DNA from 2 places in the Hoeflea sp. EC-HK425 genome. Region 2 is predicted to be linked to the other one. Evidence: predicted binding sites of a transcription regulator. Region 2 holds the regulator's gene; the other holds the start of a gene.
What was found. Region 2 encodes PhoB, which activates phosphate uptake and scavenging genes when phosphate is short. Its sites were predicted from a motif close to TGTCATNNANCTGTCAT; they were not measured.

Region 1: SPHINGO391_RS05680 (inorganic phosphate transporter) is a predicted target of PhoB. The motif match lies at 4,768-4,784, and genes of this name have one in related genera.

Annotation. Positions count from the first base shown of each region.
Region 1 covers NZ_LR701572.1:590,667-598,500, reverse strand. The annotation lists gene SPHINGO391_RS05705 (bifunctional diguanylate cyclase/phosphodiesterase) at 100-2,217, opposite strand; gene SPHINGO391_RS05700 (LysR substrate-binding domain-containing protein) at 2,358-3,320, opposite strand; gene SPHINGO391_RS05695 (YdcH family protein) at 3,392-3,589, shown strand; gene SPHINGO391_RS05690 (hypothetical protein) at 3,613-3,792, shown strand; gene SPHINGO391_RS05685 (spermidine synthase) at 3,816-4,538, opposite strand; gene SPHINGO391_RS05680 (inorganic phosphate transporter) at 4,834-6,330, shown strand; gene SPHINGO391_RS05675 (EAL domain-containing protein) at 6,427-7,834, opposite strand, start outside.
Region 2 covers NZ_LR701572.1:3,347,481-3,355,314, reverse strand. The annotation lists gene pstC (phosphate ABC transporter permease subunit PstC) at 1-1,072, shown strand, start outside; gene pstA (phosphate ABC transporter permease PstA) at 1,069-2,424, shown strand; gene pstB (phosphate ABC transporter ATP-binding protein PstB) at 2,492-3,307, shown strand; gene phoU (phosphate signaling complex protein PhoU) at 3,354-4,076, shown strand; gene phoB (phosphate regulon transcriptional regulator PhoB) at 4,106-4,789, shown strand; gene SPHINGO391_RS18860 (GcrA family cell cycle regulator) at 4,895-5,422, opposite strand; gene SPHINGO391_RS18855 (aspartate aminotransferase family protein) at 5,896-7,089, shown strand; gene argF (ornithine carbamoyltransferase) at 7,104-7,834, shown strand, end outside.

The DNA.
Region 1 (7,834 bases), 2.8 Mb from region 2:
ATAGGTCAGGGATACTGACCGGTCAATTCAATAGGTTTGATGTGAAACTTGAACAGGGCTGATGCGCCAGACCGCCGGGACCAGCAAACCTCCGCTCGATCAGGCCGAAAGGGTCACAGGCACTTCACCATCGCCGGGCTCTGATCGGATGGAGGTTTTGACCCGCGGTCCCTGTCCAGAGGCGGCTTCAGCGTTCAGGCTGATACGGCCGCTTTCAACCAGCATGCCGATCGGAATCGGCCTTCCCAGCAGAAACCCCTGTGCCTCATCGCATCCCTCTTCACCGAGCAACGACAATTGACCCTCCGTCTCGATGCCTTCGGCGAGGATCGGGATCTCAAGGCTCTTTCCAAGCGTCAGCACAGCCCGGATGATCGATTTGGCCTGAAGACTGTCCTCGGCCTCGTTGATGAAAGAGCGGTCGAGCTTGATCTTGTCGAAAGGGAAGGACCGCAGCATCTCGAGTGACGAATAGCCGGTACCGAAATCGTCAAGCGCGATGTTGACGCCCAGCGCCTTGATCTGCCGCAGCACGCTGAACGACCGTTCCTTGTCCTGGAAGATGGTCGATTCGGTCAGTTCCAGTTCGAGCCGGTTGGCTGCCAGGCCCGTCGACATCAGAACTTCAATGATCAGCTTGTGAAGGTCGGCATGGGCAAACTGGGCCGGAGACAGATTGACCGCCACCTTGTAAGGCGGCGTCCAGGAGGCAGCATCCGTGCAGGCCTGCCTGAGCACCCATTCCCCCAGTTGCACGATCAACCCGTTTTCCTCGGCGAGCGGAATGAACTGGGAAGGCGGAATAAAACCGTGCTCCGGGTGGTTCCAGCGCAGCAGAGCCTCAAAACCGCGGATCTGGTTTGTCGAGACCGAGGTCTGCACCTGGTAATGAACGGCAAGCTGATTGTTGTCGATTGCCGCGCGCAGGTCATTGACCAGGCAGCGGCGGGCCCGGACCACGTCATCCATGGACTGGTCATAGTAGCAGACATGGTGAGCGAGATCGGCCTTGGCCCGATACATGGCCAGATCGGCATTGTTGATCAGGCTTTCCTGGGTGGCTGCATTGTCCGGATAGAGCGCCACACCGAGACTGGCCCCCGGCGTGATTTCAAGATCAAGCACCTTGACCGGCTCGAAGAGGGCTGCCTTCAGCCGCGCCAGAAAATCCTCAAGCTGGGCCTGGTCGACATAGCGTTGGATCGCGGTGAACTCGTCGCCGCCGGTCCGCGCTACGAACTCGCCTTCGCGCGAGAGCTCCATCAGCCGTTTTCCCAGACTGCGCAAAAGCATGTCGCCGACACCATGGCCACGCAGGTCATTGACCTCCTTGAAGCGGTCGAGATCGATGCCGATCAGCGCCACCTTGCCGTTGGTCTCCTTTGCAATGTCGATCTCGTGATCGAGCCGGTCGGCGAAGCTTGCACGATTGGGCAGGCCGGTCAGGCTGTCATTGAGCGCCATGTGGCGCAACTGGTCGAGCGATTCCGTGCGGGCACTGTCATCAATCATGTAGCTGGCCAGACCCGCACCGACAATGACCAGCGCCACGATCGCCACCGCCAGAGCCAGTGCCTGCATGGCTGCCGGGTTGGAGAAGGAATTGTCGACAAGTAGCGGCGTTACCCTGAACGCCGTCATTCCGGTGAAATGAAGGCTGACGATCGCAAGGAAGAGAACCGCGGCGGACACAGACCTGCTCAACCGCATGGATCTTCGCAAGGCGACATGAACTGCCGCCGCCGACAGGCCGACCGAAAGAACAATCGACGCAAGCAGATAGGCCTTGTCCCAGGTTATGATGCCCTGTACCCGGTACGCCATCATCCCGGTGTAATGCATCACCGCGATCGCCATGCCGACCATTGCACCGCCAAGTGCCGGCGCATGACGCCTTGTGCCGCTGGCCGCCAAGAGAAAGCCCGACCCAGCCCCGACTATGGCGACAAGCAGCGAGATGATTGTCATCAGCGGATCGAAAGACACCGGCGCGCCAGGCTGATAGGCCAGCATGGCAATGAAGTGGGTACACCAGATCGCTGCGCCGGCCGCCACGGCGGTCAGAAAATGCCATCCCGCCCGCTGCATCCCGGTTGTGCGTGACGCCCGCTCGAACAGGCAGATGATTGCCCAGGAGCCCGCTGCGCAAACGATGGCCGCCACAACAACCAGCCAGATATTGTGCTTGTCGACCACGCAGTCGAGAATCATCATCATGGAGATCTGTCTTCGCCGCTTGGGGCCATTTGGCCACTGTCCGTTTTCCGGCGATACCAGCACGAGCCGGCTTAAGTCCCACTTAAGCGCTTACTGAAACACTTCGCAGTCGGATGTTAACCTTTGCTGCCAGACCGTGGTCAGGCGGTTGTCATCCCTTTGACGGACATCATGGAAACAGCTTTCCGCGCTTCTTCGCACAAGAGCCGGAAATGATCCGACCGGACAGAATTTCTGCGCCAGGCCAGGCCGATCTGCCGGTCAAGCGGCAGATCGGACAATTCGAAGAGTGTGATCCCTGTTTCACGCTCGAATTCGGAACTGACATAGGCGCTCGGGAACAGCGAAAGCCCCATTCCAATAGACACCATCTGGCGCAGGGCATCGAGGCTTGTTCCCTCATAGTCGCTTCGCATCTGCGCCCCGCTGACATCACACAGCCTCAACACCTGCTCGAACAGCCGGTGGCCCCGGCCGAGGGTCAGCAGCTTCTCGCCAGCAAGGTCCGTGGTACCGATGCTCCGGCGATCGGCGATCGGGTGTTCGTTCGGAACACCGAGGAAGATCTTCTCGACGCAGAACGGCATCGCATCAAACCCCTCGGTGGCAAGCGGCATCGGCGTCATGATGCAGTCGAGCTTGCCGTCTCTCAGGTCACTCTCGAGAGTGTTCGGGCGATCCTCGCGGATATAGATCTCCAGTGCCGGATACAGCCTGTGAAGTTGCGGCAGGTAATGCGGCAGGAAATAAGGTCCGAATGTCGGCGCAACGCCGAGCCGGACCAGCCCGCCGAGATTGTCCGCATCCACGCTGGCCATTTCGACGAACTCGTCGAGACCGGACAGGATCGTCCTGGCAAGCGGCAGAAGCCGGGCGCCCGCCGCGGTCGGAACCGCTGTTGCGCCGCCCCGCTCGATCAGAACCACGCCGAGCTGGTCTTCGAGAAGCTTGAGCTGCGTTGAAAGCGTCGGTTGCGAGGCATTGCAGGCCCGGGCGGCCTCGAGGAAGTGCCCCTTCTGTGCGACGGCGACAAAATACTGCAGCTGGCGATGGCTGGGGCGATAGGACAAGGCAACCTCATAGAGAAAATCTATGAGTGACATATAAACAATCGATTTGAACTATCAAGCGATCCTTCCCATCTTGGTGTTGTAACCAAGCACAGGAGAAGTTCATGATCGCACGACTGAATGCACTGCGCACCAGGCACGGAATTCTTGAGGCCAAGATTGACGCTGAACATTCACGCCCCAGGCCCGACACCATCCGCGTCAAGATCCTCAAGAAGATGCGCCTGAAGCTTCGCGATCAGATCAGCCGTTACGAACGCATCCTGGTGGGCTCCCGCCGCCAGATGTCATCCCAGTCGTAATTCAATTCAACCGGAGGAAACCAATGTTTCTCATGTGGGACGATTCTCACTCGAAATCTGACGAAAAAACCGAAAGGCTGAGGGATCTCGAAGCGCGCATGGACGCCTATCTTGTCCAGAAACGCGGCAAGGCTTCCAGCGAACTGGTCCGCGCCGTCGCCGAAGCCCGCGAGAAGGTGCGCGAGGCGATGAGCCCAAACTAGCTTGGGCAGGCATGCCAGGTTTTTCAGCCTGATGATTTGCGCGCCAGATAGACCGTCTGAGTGAATGGCTTGTCTTGCAACGGATTGTGAAATGTCACCGGTTCGGCCCAGGCGTGTGCAAACACGGCTGAGAGCCGGCCGGTAAACGCATCGTCGGTCCGCTCGTCCGACCACAGGCCGAACATCCCGCCGGGTTTGAGATGCGCGGCAAGCTTGTGAAGGCCCTCGGGCTGGTAGAAGCTCTCGCTGCGCGCATCAAGCAACGCATCCGGGGAATGGTCGATGTCGAGCAGGATCGCGTCAAACAGGCGGCCCGGAGCCTCCGGGTCGAACCCGGCTTCGCTGCGGGCCATCGCGAAGAAATCCCCCTCCACCAGCCGGCAGCGCGGATCGGCGACAAGCTCGGGTCCGAGTGGCAGCAGGCCGGTCTGGTGCCAGTCGATCACCGCCTCGAGATATTCGACGACGATCAGGGATCCCGTCCGCGGCTCGTCGAGCGCCGCCCTGGCGGTGTAACCAAGCCCCAACCCGCCGACCACCACGTCGAGCCCCTCGCCTTCGCAGGCCGCCAGCCCCAGTTGAGCCAACGCAATCTCGGACGCGGTAAACAGGTCCGACATCAGATGCTCGTCGCCGAGCTTGATCTCGAGAACGTCGACCCCGAGCCGCGCCTCGTGCCTGCGCCTGAGCACCAGTGCCCCGATCGGCGTCGGACGGTAGTCGAGTTCTTCGAACAGTCTGGACATGGTGTCTCCTCGCCCAAGGCAGATGATCATGGCAACCGATGCGAAAGCAATCGCCCGGGACTTATCGGCGCTTTGGTTGCGGATAACAAGAAGTGCCGTCTGCACGCAGATCGGCGTCAGCCGCTAGAAACAGCACCAAGCCGGCCTTCAAATCGGCAAAAAGCATGAATATCCGTTGAAACGCCCGGGCTGCGGCTTGACGGAACCCGCCGGGACCTTCATCGACGGCAGTCACAGAACTGTCACATTCGGCCGACGCCGGATCCGCACCGGAAAACGGGAAGCATCACCTCGCATGGCTGACACCTACCGCAAGCCCACCCTCGACAAGGATCTCGACAAGTTCGCGACGATGGAGGAGGCCACCGGCCTTCTCAATCGCGGCTTCGTCACGCCGGGTCTTGCGATCGTCTTCATCTTCCTGTGCGCCATCATTGCCGCGGTCTTCGTCACCGGCCATCCCGGCGCGGTGACCATCATCGCCGCCGCCATGATCGGCGCCTACATGGCGCTCAACATCGGCGCCAATGACGTGGCCAACAATGTCGGTCCGGCGGTCGGATCACAGGCGATGACACTCGGCGTGGCGCTGGCCATTGCGGCGGTCTTCGAAAGCGCCGGCGCGCTGATTGCCGGCGGCGACGTGGTCTCGACCATTTCCAAGGGCATCATCGACCCGGTCGCGGTCTCCGATCCCAACGTCTTCATCTCCGCGATGATGGCGGCCCTTGTTTCGGCCGCCATGTGGATCCATCTCGCCACCTGGCTCGGCGCGCCGGTTTCCACCACCCACTCGATTGTCGGCGGCGTCATGGGCGCGGGCATTGCCGCCGCCGGCGTCGACGCCGTCAACTGGCCGACCATGGCCTCGATTGCCGCAAGCTGGGTGATCTCGCCCTTCATGGGTGGCCTGATCGCCGCCGCCTTCCTCGCCTTCATCAAGACCGCCATCATCTACCAGGACGACAAGATCGCCGCCGCCCGGCGTTGGGTGCCGGTGCTGATTGCTGTCATGTCCGGCGTCTTTGCCACCTATCTGGCGCTCAAGGGCGTCAAGAAACTGGTTGCCATCCCGTTCGAAATGGCGCTGCTGATCGGGCTTGGCGTTGCGGTGCTGAGCTGGCTCGGCGCGAGACCGCTGATTGCGCGCCAGGCCCAAGGTCTGGAAAACCGCAACCAGTCCCTGCGCAAACTCTTCGGCCTGCCGCTGATCTTCTCGGCAGCCCTGCTCTCCTTCGCCCACGGCGCCAATGACGTGGCCAATGCGGTTGGTCCACTGGCCGCGATCGTGCACACCGCCGAACTTGGCGAAGTCGCGCCCAAGGTGGTGATCCCGCTCTGGGTGATGGCGGTTGGCGCCGTCGGCATCTCGCTCGGGCTGTTGCTGTTTGGCCCGAAGCTGATCCGCATGGTCGGCAACCAGATCACCAAGCTCAACCCCATGCGCGCCTATTGCGTGGCGCTGTCGGCGGCAATCACCGTGATCATCGCCTCCTGGCTCGGCCTTCCGGTCAGCTCCACCCATATCGCCGTCGGCGCCGTCTTCGGCGTCGGCTTTTTCCGCGAATGGTACACCGAGAAATCGACCCGCAGGGCCGATTATGTCGCCCGTCACAAGATCAACAAGTCCGGCGACGAAGCCGGCAACACCCGCCTCGCCGATCAGCGCCGCCGCAAGCTCGTCCGCCGCTCCCACTTCCTGCAGATCATCGCCGCCTGGGTGATCACCGTGCCGGCTGCCGCGGTGCTGTCTGGCGTGATCTTCGTGGTGTTGCGGGCTGTGCTGGTCTGAGACACCCCCGCGGCCGGCAAACAGGCTCGGACAGCACAGAACGGCCGGTGCGCGCGTGTCGGCGCCCGTCTTGAACCGAAAGCCTGTGCGAAGGCTTCAGGCGATCCTTCTTTCTTGTTGCAGTCGCTCCGTCGAGCCCAAACGACGCGTCACATAGTCGTCCAGCGGTTCCGGGCGATGCAGATGGAAGCCCTGGCCATGTGTCACACCCAGCTTGCGCAACTGCGTGATGATGTCCTCATTCTCGATTTTCTCGGCCACGACATTAAAACCAAGGTTTCTGGCCAGCTCCACGACGGCGGCAATGATCGCCCTGTCGACGGTGCTGTCGACAATTTTTTCAACGAATGCGCCATCGATCTTGATGCAATTGATGGGAAACCGGCGCAGATAGTCGAACGAGCAAAGTCCCGAGCCAAAATCGTCAAGCGAGACCATGCATCCGTGGTCTCGCGCCCTGCGAACAAAACGGCTTGCGGTCTCGAAACTGGTGACAGCAGCCGTTTCGGTAATTTCGAACGCGATCTGTGACAACTCGGTCCCATGTTCACGAGCGGCATCGTGAATGAAGGACCAGAGGCTTGGGTCGCTCAGGGTCTGAGCCGACAGATTGAATCCGATTTTCAGATCCAGCTTCTTGAGCAGAGGACCGTGGTCCGCAAGCGCTTTCCGGAAGATCCATCTGTCGAGGACCGGAGCCATCCCGAAGCGTTCAGCGGCAGGAATGAACCCATCCGGGCCGACAATACGGCCATCGCGCGCCCTCAACCTTGCCAGGATCTCCAATCGCCCGCACTGTTGCCCGGAATGCTCGATTGACTGAATCTCCTGGCCGAACAGGATCAACCTGTTTTCCTCAAGCGCTTCCGTCAGGTCAGCGACCTCACGTGCGGCGGAGAGTCCCGAAGTCGCCCTGGATTTGCCTTCACTGAAAAACGAGACCCGGTTTCGTCCCGAAGACTTGGCGGCGTAACAGGCGTCATCCGACTGCGCCAGCGCGTCTGAAGCAGAAATGAAGGGATCGCTGACGATGGTGATGCCTATGCTGCATCCCAGGCGAGGACCACCGACACGGTAGCCAAGATCAATCGCCTGCACGGCAGCGATCGTCTCGCCGGCTATTCTCTTGAGCTCCTCCCGCTCGGTCCCAAAGACCAGTATGGCGAACTCATCACCGCCCAGACGCGCAAAGATCGCCTTTTCGGGGAGGATATCGGCGACGCTGGCAGCGATCGCCTTCAATGCTTCATCTCCGGCAGCATGACCGGCAAAGTCGTTGAGCGCCTTGAAGTGGTCGAGATCCAGATAGAGGATGGCAAAAGCCGTCGTCGCTACATTCGCAATGGCCTTTTCCAGCGCGCCGTCAAAGGCAATCCTGTTGTACAGCCCGGACAGCGCATCATGATGGGCCGCATAGGCCAGTTGCTGCTGCCGGCGCGTTTCCTCCGAAATGTTCTGGAACGTGTAGACATTGCCACAGCTGTCACCCGAAGCGGAGAGGATG
Region 2 (7,834 bases):
GCTTGCCGAAGTCGGTGTGGCGCTTGGCTCCGACGTGGCCCCTGCCGTTTTTGAAGCGGCCAAGTCCTACCGCGAGTTCGACAGCATCGCCTCTTCGGTTCGAAACGTCGCCGTGATCGTCGTCGCTCTGGCTTTCGCTTTCTGGGCCTGGTCACGTATCACGCCCAAAATGCGCGCCCGCAACATCACAGAGACCTTTATCAAGGCGCTTCTGATGGGCTCCTCTTTGGTGGCTATCCTGACCACTGTCGGGATCGTGGCATCGCTGCTGTTTGAATCATTGCAGTTCTTCCAGCTCTACCCGGCGAGCGAATTCTACTTCTCGACTGTCTGGAATCCGCAGTTTCGCGGTGGCTCCGATTTCGGGTTTCTGCCTTTGCTCTGGGGTACGCTCTACGTATCCTTCGTCGCCCTCCTCGTGGCCGTCCCGATAGGCCTGATGATCGCGATCTATCTTGCCGAATATTCCGGACGTGCGTTGCGCAGCTTCGCCAAGCCCGCCATCGAGGTGCTCGCCGGTATCCCAACGATCGTCTATGGTTTGTTTGCGCTCATAACAGTCGGCCCGTTTCTTCGCGACTGGATAGCCCAGCCGCTGGGCCTTGGAACGTCGTCAGCATCGGTGATGACCGCCGGCCTTGTGATGGGCATCATGCTGATCCCGTTCATCTCGTCATTGTCCGATGATATTATCAATGCTGTGCCGCAAGCGATGCGCGATGGTTCCTATGGCCTCGGCGCTACCCAGTCGGAAACCATCAAGCAGGTTATCCTCCCTGCCGCTCTTCCGGGAATTGTCGGGGCTTTCCTGCTGGCTGCCAGCCGCGCCATCGGCGAAACCATGATCGTCGTCATGGGGGCAGGGGCTGCGGCTCGCCTTGACCTCAATCCCTTTGAGGCAATGACAACCGTCACCGTGAAAATCGTGAGCCAGTTGACCGGAGACACCGAGTTTGCCAGCCCCGAGACCCTTGTGGCCTTCGCGCTTGGCCTGACCCTGTTCGTCTTCACGCTCGGCCTGAATGTTCTGGCGCTCTACATTGTGCGCAAATACCGGGAGCAATACGAATGACCGAAATCACCGCCGATCATTCCGCCGGGGCTGGCACCACCGGACGCTCGCTTTTGAATGTTGGAGAGCGTACCCGCAAACGCAATGCGGCGGAGAAGCGCTTCCGGATGATGGGCCTTGCGGCCGTTGCAATTGGTATTTTCGCGCTTGTAGGACTGATGGCATCGATCCTGTCGAACGGTCTGTCGTCCTTCAACCAGACCTATATCGCCCTGGACGTTTATCTTGATCCTGCAAAGCTGGACAAGAATGGCAACCGCGCGCCAGAGGATCTGCAGAAGATCACGACTTTCACGATCCAGCCTCTGATCAAGACTGCTGTGCAGGACATGCTAGACAAACGCGGATTTGCGGCCGAAGGCGTCAACCCGAATGAAGCGGCTGCGCTCATTTCGGGGGAAGCCCCGGCTGAACTGCGCCGCTTCATTCTGGCCAACCCCGACCAGATAGGCGAAACGATTTCCTTCGATCTCCTCGCGTCCGGTCGTATCGACGGCTACTTCAAGGGCAGGGTGACCATGGAAAGCGCGGCACTCGACCGCAACATTTCGCCCGAGCAGCTGGTTCTTGCCGACAGGCTGAAGGAAGCCGGAATTCTGGACCTTCGCTTCAACTGGGCTTTCTTCACCGCGCCTGACGCCTCTGACACCCGGCCGGAAGCAGCTGGCCTCGGCGTTGCCATTCTCGGATCTGCCTACATGATGATGATAGTGTTGGCCTTGTCGCTGCCAATCGGTGTCGCAGCCTCGATCTATCTTGAAGAGTTTGCGCCGCAGAATCGGTGGACTGACCTTATTGAAGTCAACATTGCAAACCTCGCTGCTGTGCCTTCTATCGTGTTCGGTATTCTGGGTCTGGCACTGTTTATCAATTTCGTCGGCCTGCCGCAGTCCGCTCCGATTGTCGGTGCTCTGGTGCTGACGTTGATGACGCTGCCCACCATCATCATTGCCACGCGCGCCGCACTCAAGGCAGTCCCACCATCGATCCGTGACGCGGCGCTCGGAATTGGCGCTTCGAAAATGCAGGCCATTTTCCACCATGTGCTGCCGCTCGCGGCTCCCGGCATCCTGACCGGAGCAATCATCGGTCTGGCCCAGGCACTGGGTGAAACGGCACCATTGCTGTTGATCGGCATGGTGGCATTCGTGCGTGAGTATCCTGCTGCGCCGCCCGAAGGCTTTTTCGACCCGGCTGCCGCACTGCCGGTCCAGGTTTACAATTGGACCCAGCGGGGCGACCCGGCCTTTATCGAGCGGGCATCGGGCGCGATCATTGTCCTGCTGATCTTCCTGCTCGTCATGAACGCCATCGCCATCCTGTTGCGCCGACGCTTTGAGCGCCGCTGGTAGGACCCGGCTGTCACCTTTGAATCAACCAAGCCCTGAGTATACTGAAACTGTTGAAGGGAAGACGGAGATGAACATCATGTCTGAAGCGGCGACTGAAAAAGCGGTTGATGCTGCCATCGAGGAATCCGCGATCAAGATGCGCGGCACCGACGTCAGCGTCTTCTACGGCGAAAAGCAGGCGCTTTTTGATGTCAATCTCGATGTCCGCAAGAACAGCGTGACGGCGCTCATCGGACCCTCTGGCTGCGGCAAGTCGACTTTTCTGCGCTGTCTTAACCGGATGAATGACACGATCGATATCTGCCGGGTCAACGGCGAAGTCACGCTGGACGGCGAAAACATCTACGCCCCGATGATCGATGTCGTGGAATTGCGGGCACGCGTCGGCATGGTCTTTCAGAAGCCCAACCCGTTTCCCAAGTCCATTTACGAAAACATCGTTTACGGACCGCGCATTCACGGCCAGGTTTCGACCCGCGTGGAGATGGACGAAGTTGTCGAGCGCAGCCTGATCAAGGCCGGCCTTTTCAACGAGGTCAAGGATCGTCTGCAGGAGCCGGGCACCGGTCTGTCGGGCGGCCAGCAGCAGCGGCTTTGCATCGCACGCGCCATCGCCGTAAGCCCTGAAGTCATTCTGATGGACGAGCCGTGCTCGGCGCTCGACCCGATCGCCACCGCAAAGGTCGAGGAACTGATCGACGAGCTTCGCGTCAATTACACCATCGTGATCGTGACCCACTCGATGCAGCAGGCTGCCCGTGTATCGCAACGCACGGCGATGTTCCATCTGGGCTATCTTGTCGAGGAAGGTGATACCGACAAGATGTTCACCAATCCCGACAACAAGCTGACCCAGGACTACATCACCGGCCGCTTCGGCTAATGCGACTGCCTTTTGCGTCACGATTACAGGATTGAAGGATCAAACCATGCCCGAAGCACACACAGTCACTTCTTATGATGATGACCTTCGTTTCCTGACGCGCCGGCTGTCGGAAATGGGCGGCATTGCCGAGCGCATGGTTGCCGACGCCGTCGCGGCCCTGGTCAATGCCGATACCGGCTCAGCCCAGCGCGTCATCTCCGAAGATCTGCTGCTCGACAATGGCGAGCGTGAAATCTACGACAAGGCAGTTCTGGTAATTGCCAAGCGCCAGCCGATGGCCTCGGATCTGCGTGAGATCATCGGCTCGATCCGGATCGCCTCCGATCTTGAGCGGGTCGGCGATCTGGGCAAGAACATCGCCAAGCGGGTGATCGCCGTTCACACCATGGCCCAGCCGCGCAAGCTGGTCCGCGGCCTCGAGCATCTGGCCGAACTGGCTCTGACTCAGCTCAAGGAAGTGCTGGACGCCTTTGCAACCCGTTCGCCCGATCTCGCCAATTCGATCCGCGAGCGTGACGAGGAGATCGACGCGATCTACACTTCGCTGTTCCGCGAACTTCTGACCTACATGATGGAAGATCCGCGCAACATCACTGCCTGCACCCACCTGCTTTTCTGCGCCAAGAACATTGAGCGGATCGGCGATCACGCCACCAATATCGCCGAGACGGTCTATTACGTGGCCACCGGCGAGCAGCTGGCAGCCGAACGGCCGAAGGACGATGATACCGCCACCATGGTCGCGCCCGCACCGGGTTCGGACTGAGAGCGCTACGGAGTGCATGACCCATGGCGATGAGTCCACGTATTACTGTGGTTGAGGACGAAGAGGCACTTTCGGTGCTGCTTCGCTACAATCTGGAAGCTGAAGGCTACGAGGTCGACACCGTGCTGCGCGGTGACGAGGCTGAAATTGCACTTCAGGAGCGGGTTCCGGATCTGCTGATCCTCGACTGGATGCTGCCGGGCATCTCCGGCATCGAGTTGTGCCGCCGTCTGCGCGCCCGGCCCGAAACCGAACGGTTGCCGATCATCATGCTCACCGCACGTGGCGAGGAGAGCGAGAGGGTTCGTGGCCTGGCCACGGGTGCGGACGATTTCGTCGTCAAGCCGTTCTCGACGCCCGAACTGCTGGCCCGTGTCAGGGCCATGCTGCGCCGCGCCCGTCCGGAAGTCATTTCCAGCCTGCTCAAGGTCGGCGATATCGAACTCGATCGCGAAACCCACCGGGTCAAGCGCCGTGGCCGGGACATCAAGCTGGGGCCGACCGAGTTCAGGCTTCTCGAATACCTGATGAGTTCACCCGGCCGGGTTTATTCCCGCGCCCAGCTTCTCGATGGTGTCTGGGGTCATGATGTCTATGTCGACGAGCGCACGGTCGACGTGCATGTCGGCCGGTTGCGCAAGGCGGTCAATCTCTCCGGCATGCGCGACACCATCCGCACCGTTCGCGGCGCGGGCTACTCGATCGAGGGCTGACGCGGGATTTACCGCCATCTCAGACAAGAGCTCCAACGAAAAAGCCCGGCTTCAACCCGGGCTTTTTCGTAATCCAAACCTTTTGCCTGTGAGAGGCATATCAATTCAGCGGGCGCGCTTGCGCTCGCTCGACGGCTGGAAGGCCATCTTGGCGTGATAGCCGCAATAGGGCGAGGAATCGCCGGAATCATTGCCGCAGAAGTGAAAACCTTCCTGCAGCGGATCACCGACCGGCCATTTGCAGGTGCGCTCGGAAAGCTCCACCAGCGAGAGCCGGCGCGAAATCGGCACCACCACATCCTCCATCGGACGGGTGTCGATCTCTTCCGATGCAACGACATCCAGATCCTGCTTCAGGGCTGCGCCGCCACTCGATCGGCTGACGGTTCTGGTTGTCGTCTGGCTTGCTGTCCGCCCGGCATAATTCGGTGCGCGCGGCGCCGCGGTCGTGCGCTTGGTGCGCACCGATGCCTGCCCGCCGCTCTTGGCGCGACCGGGCAGGTTGAGCCTGTGCACCTTGCCGATCACCGCGTTGCGGCTGACGCCGCCCAGCTGAGCCGCGATTTGGCTGGCACTGAGCCCGTCCGCCCAGAGTTTCTTGAGTCTTTCAACCCGTTCATCAGTCCAGTTCATGCAATACTCTCCCCGTATCCCGTATCCCGGGATGGCAGAATCCCTCACCGTCGCCCCGGAAGACCGGAACTCGAACGCTCGGTTACAGTGAGGTGAATAGTGTCCGCCGCGAACGTCTATTTCATGCCTTCAACTTAGTGGTCGGCGGACTCCGTGACAAGAGTCAGCCGAATCATGCTGATTCCTTTTTGCGGTTTTCCCCAACTTAGGAGGTGGGTATCAATTCTCACCATTCAGCGTTGACTTGGGGGTGATATCCCCGGCTGCTTGGGCGAATGACCGGAGCGATCGCCGTGGCCCGAGCCGCGCCTGCTGTCTCATTGACAGGCATGCCCTAATTGTAAATAGTGCCCACGCCGCCCCGGAAAGGGCGGCATTTTGGTTTTCCGGCATGCCCTGCCTTGTCTCGCCGTAGCGGTCGCAAGGCAAGGGCGGTGCCGTATTGTCCGTTCTCGAAGGGGGAGAGAAGCGCCATGGCTGAAGCCAAGCCGCTTTATGACACTTACAACCGCGTTCCGATCGTGTTCGAGCGCGGACATGGCGTCTGGCTGGAAACACCCGAGGGCGAGCGGTATCTCGATTTTGCCGCCGGCATAGCGGTCAATTCCCTTGGCCACACCCATCCGCATCTTGTTGGGGCGCTCAAGGCCCAGGCCGATCGTCTCTGGCACCTATCCAATGTGCACGAGATCCCCGATCAGTCCCGCCTCGCCCAACGGCTGACCGAAGTGACCTTTGCCGACAAGGTCTTCTTCACCAATTCCGGTGCCGAGGCGCTGGAGTGTGCCATCAAGACCGCGCGGCGTCATTTCTTCGTCAATGGCCAGCCCGAGCGCTATCGCATAGTCACCATCGAGGGCGCCTTTCACGGCCGGACCCTGGCGACGATTGCCGCCGGAGGCCAGCCAAAGTACCTCGAAGGCTTCGGGCCGAAGGTTGAAGGCTTTGATCAGGTTCCATTTGGCGATCATGAGGCGCTGAAGGCGGCGATTACCAGTGAAACAGCCGCCATTCTGGTCGAGCCGGTGCAGGGCGAGGGCGGTATCCGTCCGCTGCCCAATGAATGCATGCGCGGCCTGCGCGAGCTGTGCGATGAACATGGCATCCTGCTGATCCTTGATGAGGTTCAGTCGGGTGTGGGCCGGACCGGCAAGTTGTTCGCCCATGAATGGGCCGGCATTGAGCCGGACATCATGGCAGTGGCAAAAGGCATCGGCGGCGGTTTTCCCTTTGGCGCCTGCCTGGCCACGGCCAGTGCGGCAGACGGCATGACGCTCGGTACCCACGGCACCACCTATGGCGGCAACCCGCTTGCCATGGCGGTCGGCAATGCCGTGCTGGATATCATTCTCGACGATGGATTTCTTCCGCACGTCAATGATGTTGCTCTGGTGCTCAGGCAGGGACTGGCTTCACTCAAGGATCGCTATCCGGATTTGATTGCGGACGTCCGCGGCTCCGGCCTGATGCTCGGTATCAAGTGTGCCAAATCCAATGCGGATCTGGTTGCGGCGATGCGCAGTGAGCATCTTCTGGCAGTCCCGGCCGGCGACAATGTCGTCCGTTTGCTGCCGCCTTTGATCGTGACCGCCGAAGAAGCCCGCGAAGCGCTCGCAAAGACAGAGGCCGCGCTCGAAATGCTGTCCCGCAACGGTGCAGCCAACTAAACGGACCGGATTTTATGACCAAGACCCCATCCGCCAGCACCCGGCATTTTCTCGATCTCTCCGCCGTCAGCGCCGGAGAGTTGCGTGCCATGCTCGACGCGGCGCGATCCGCCAAGACGGCGACCGAAGCGGACAAGCCACTCGCTGGCAAGATGCTGGCCATGATCTTCGAGAAGCCCTCGACACGCACTCGTGTCTCCTTCGATGTCGGCATGCGGCAGCTCGGTGGCGAGACGCTGTTCCTGTCGGGAACGGAGATGCAACTCGGTCGGGCCGAAACCATTGCCGATACGGCAAAGGTTCTCTCGCGCTATGTCGACATCATCATGATCCGGACGCTGGATCATTCCCGTATGCTCGAACTCGCCGAACATGCCACGGTGCCTGTCATCAATGCCCTGACCGACGACACGCATCCCTGCCAGATCATGGCCGACATTCTGACGTTCGAGGAACATCGCGGCCCGATCAAGGGCAAGACGCTGGCCTGGACGGGCGATGGCAACAATGTGCTCCATTCGCTCATCGAGGGGGCTGCGCAGTTCGGGTACCGCATGCAGATCGCAACGCCTGAAGGGTCGGAACCCGAGGCGAAATTCGTCGAGTGGGCCCGCAAGCAGGGCGCGGAAATCGACATGAGTGCCGATCCTGATCGCGCGGTAAACGGTGCCGATTGCGTTATCACCGACACCTGGGTGTCGATGAACCAGGAACACAAGGCGCGCGGCCACAATATCTTCGTGCC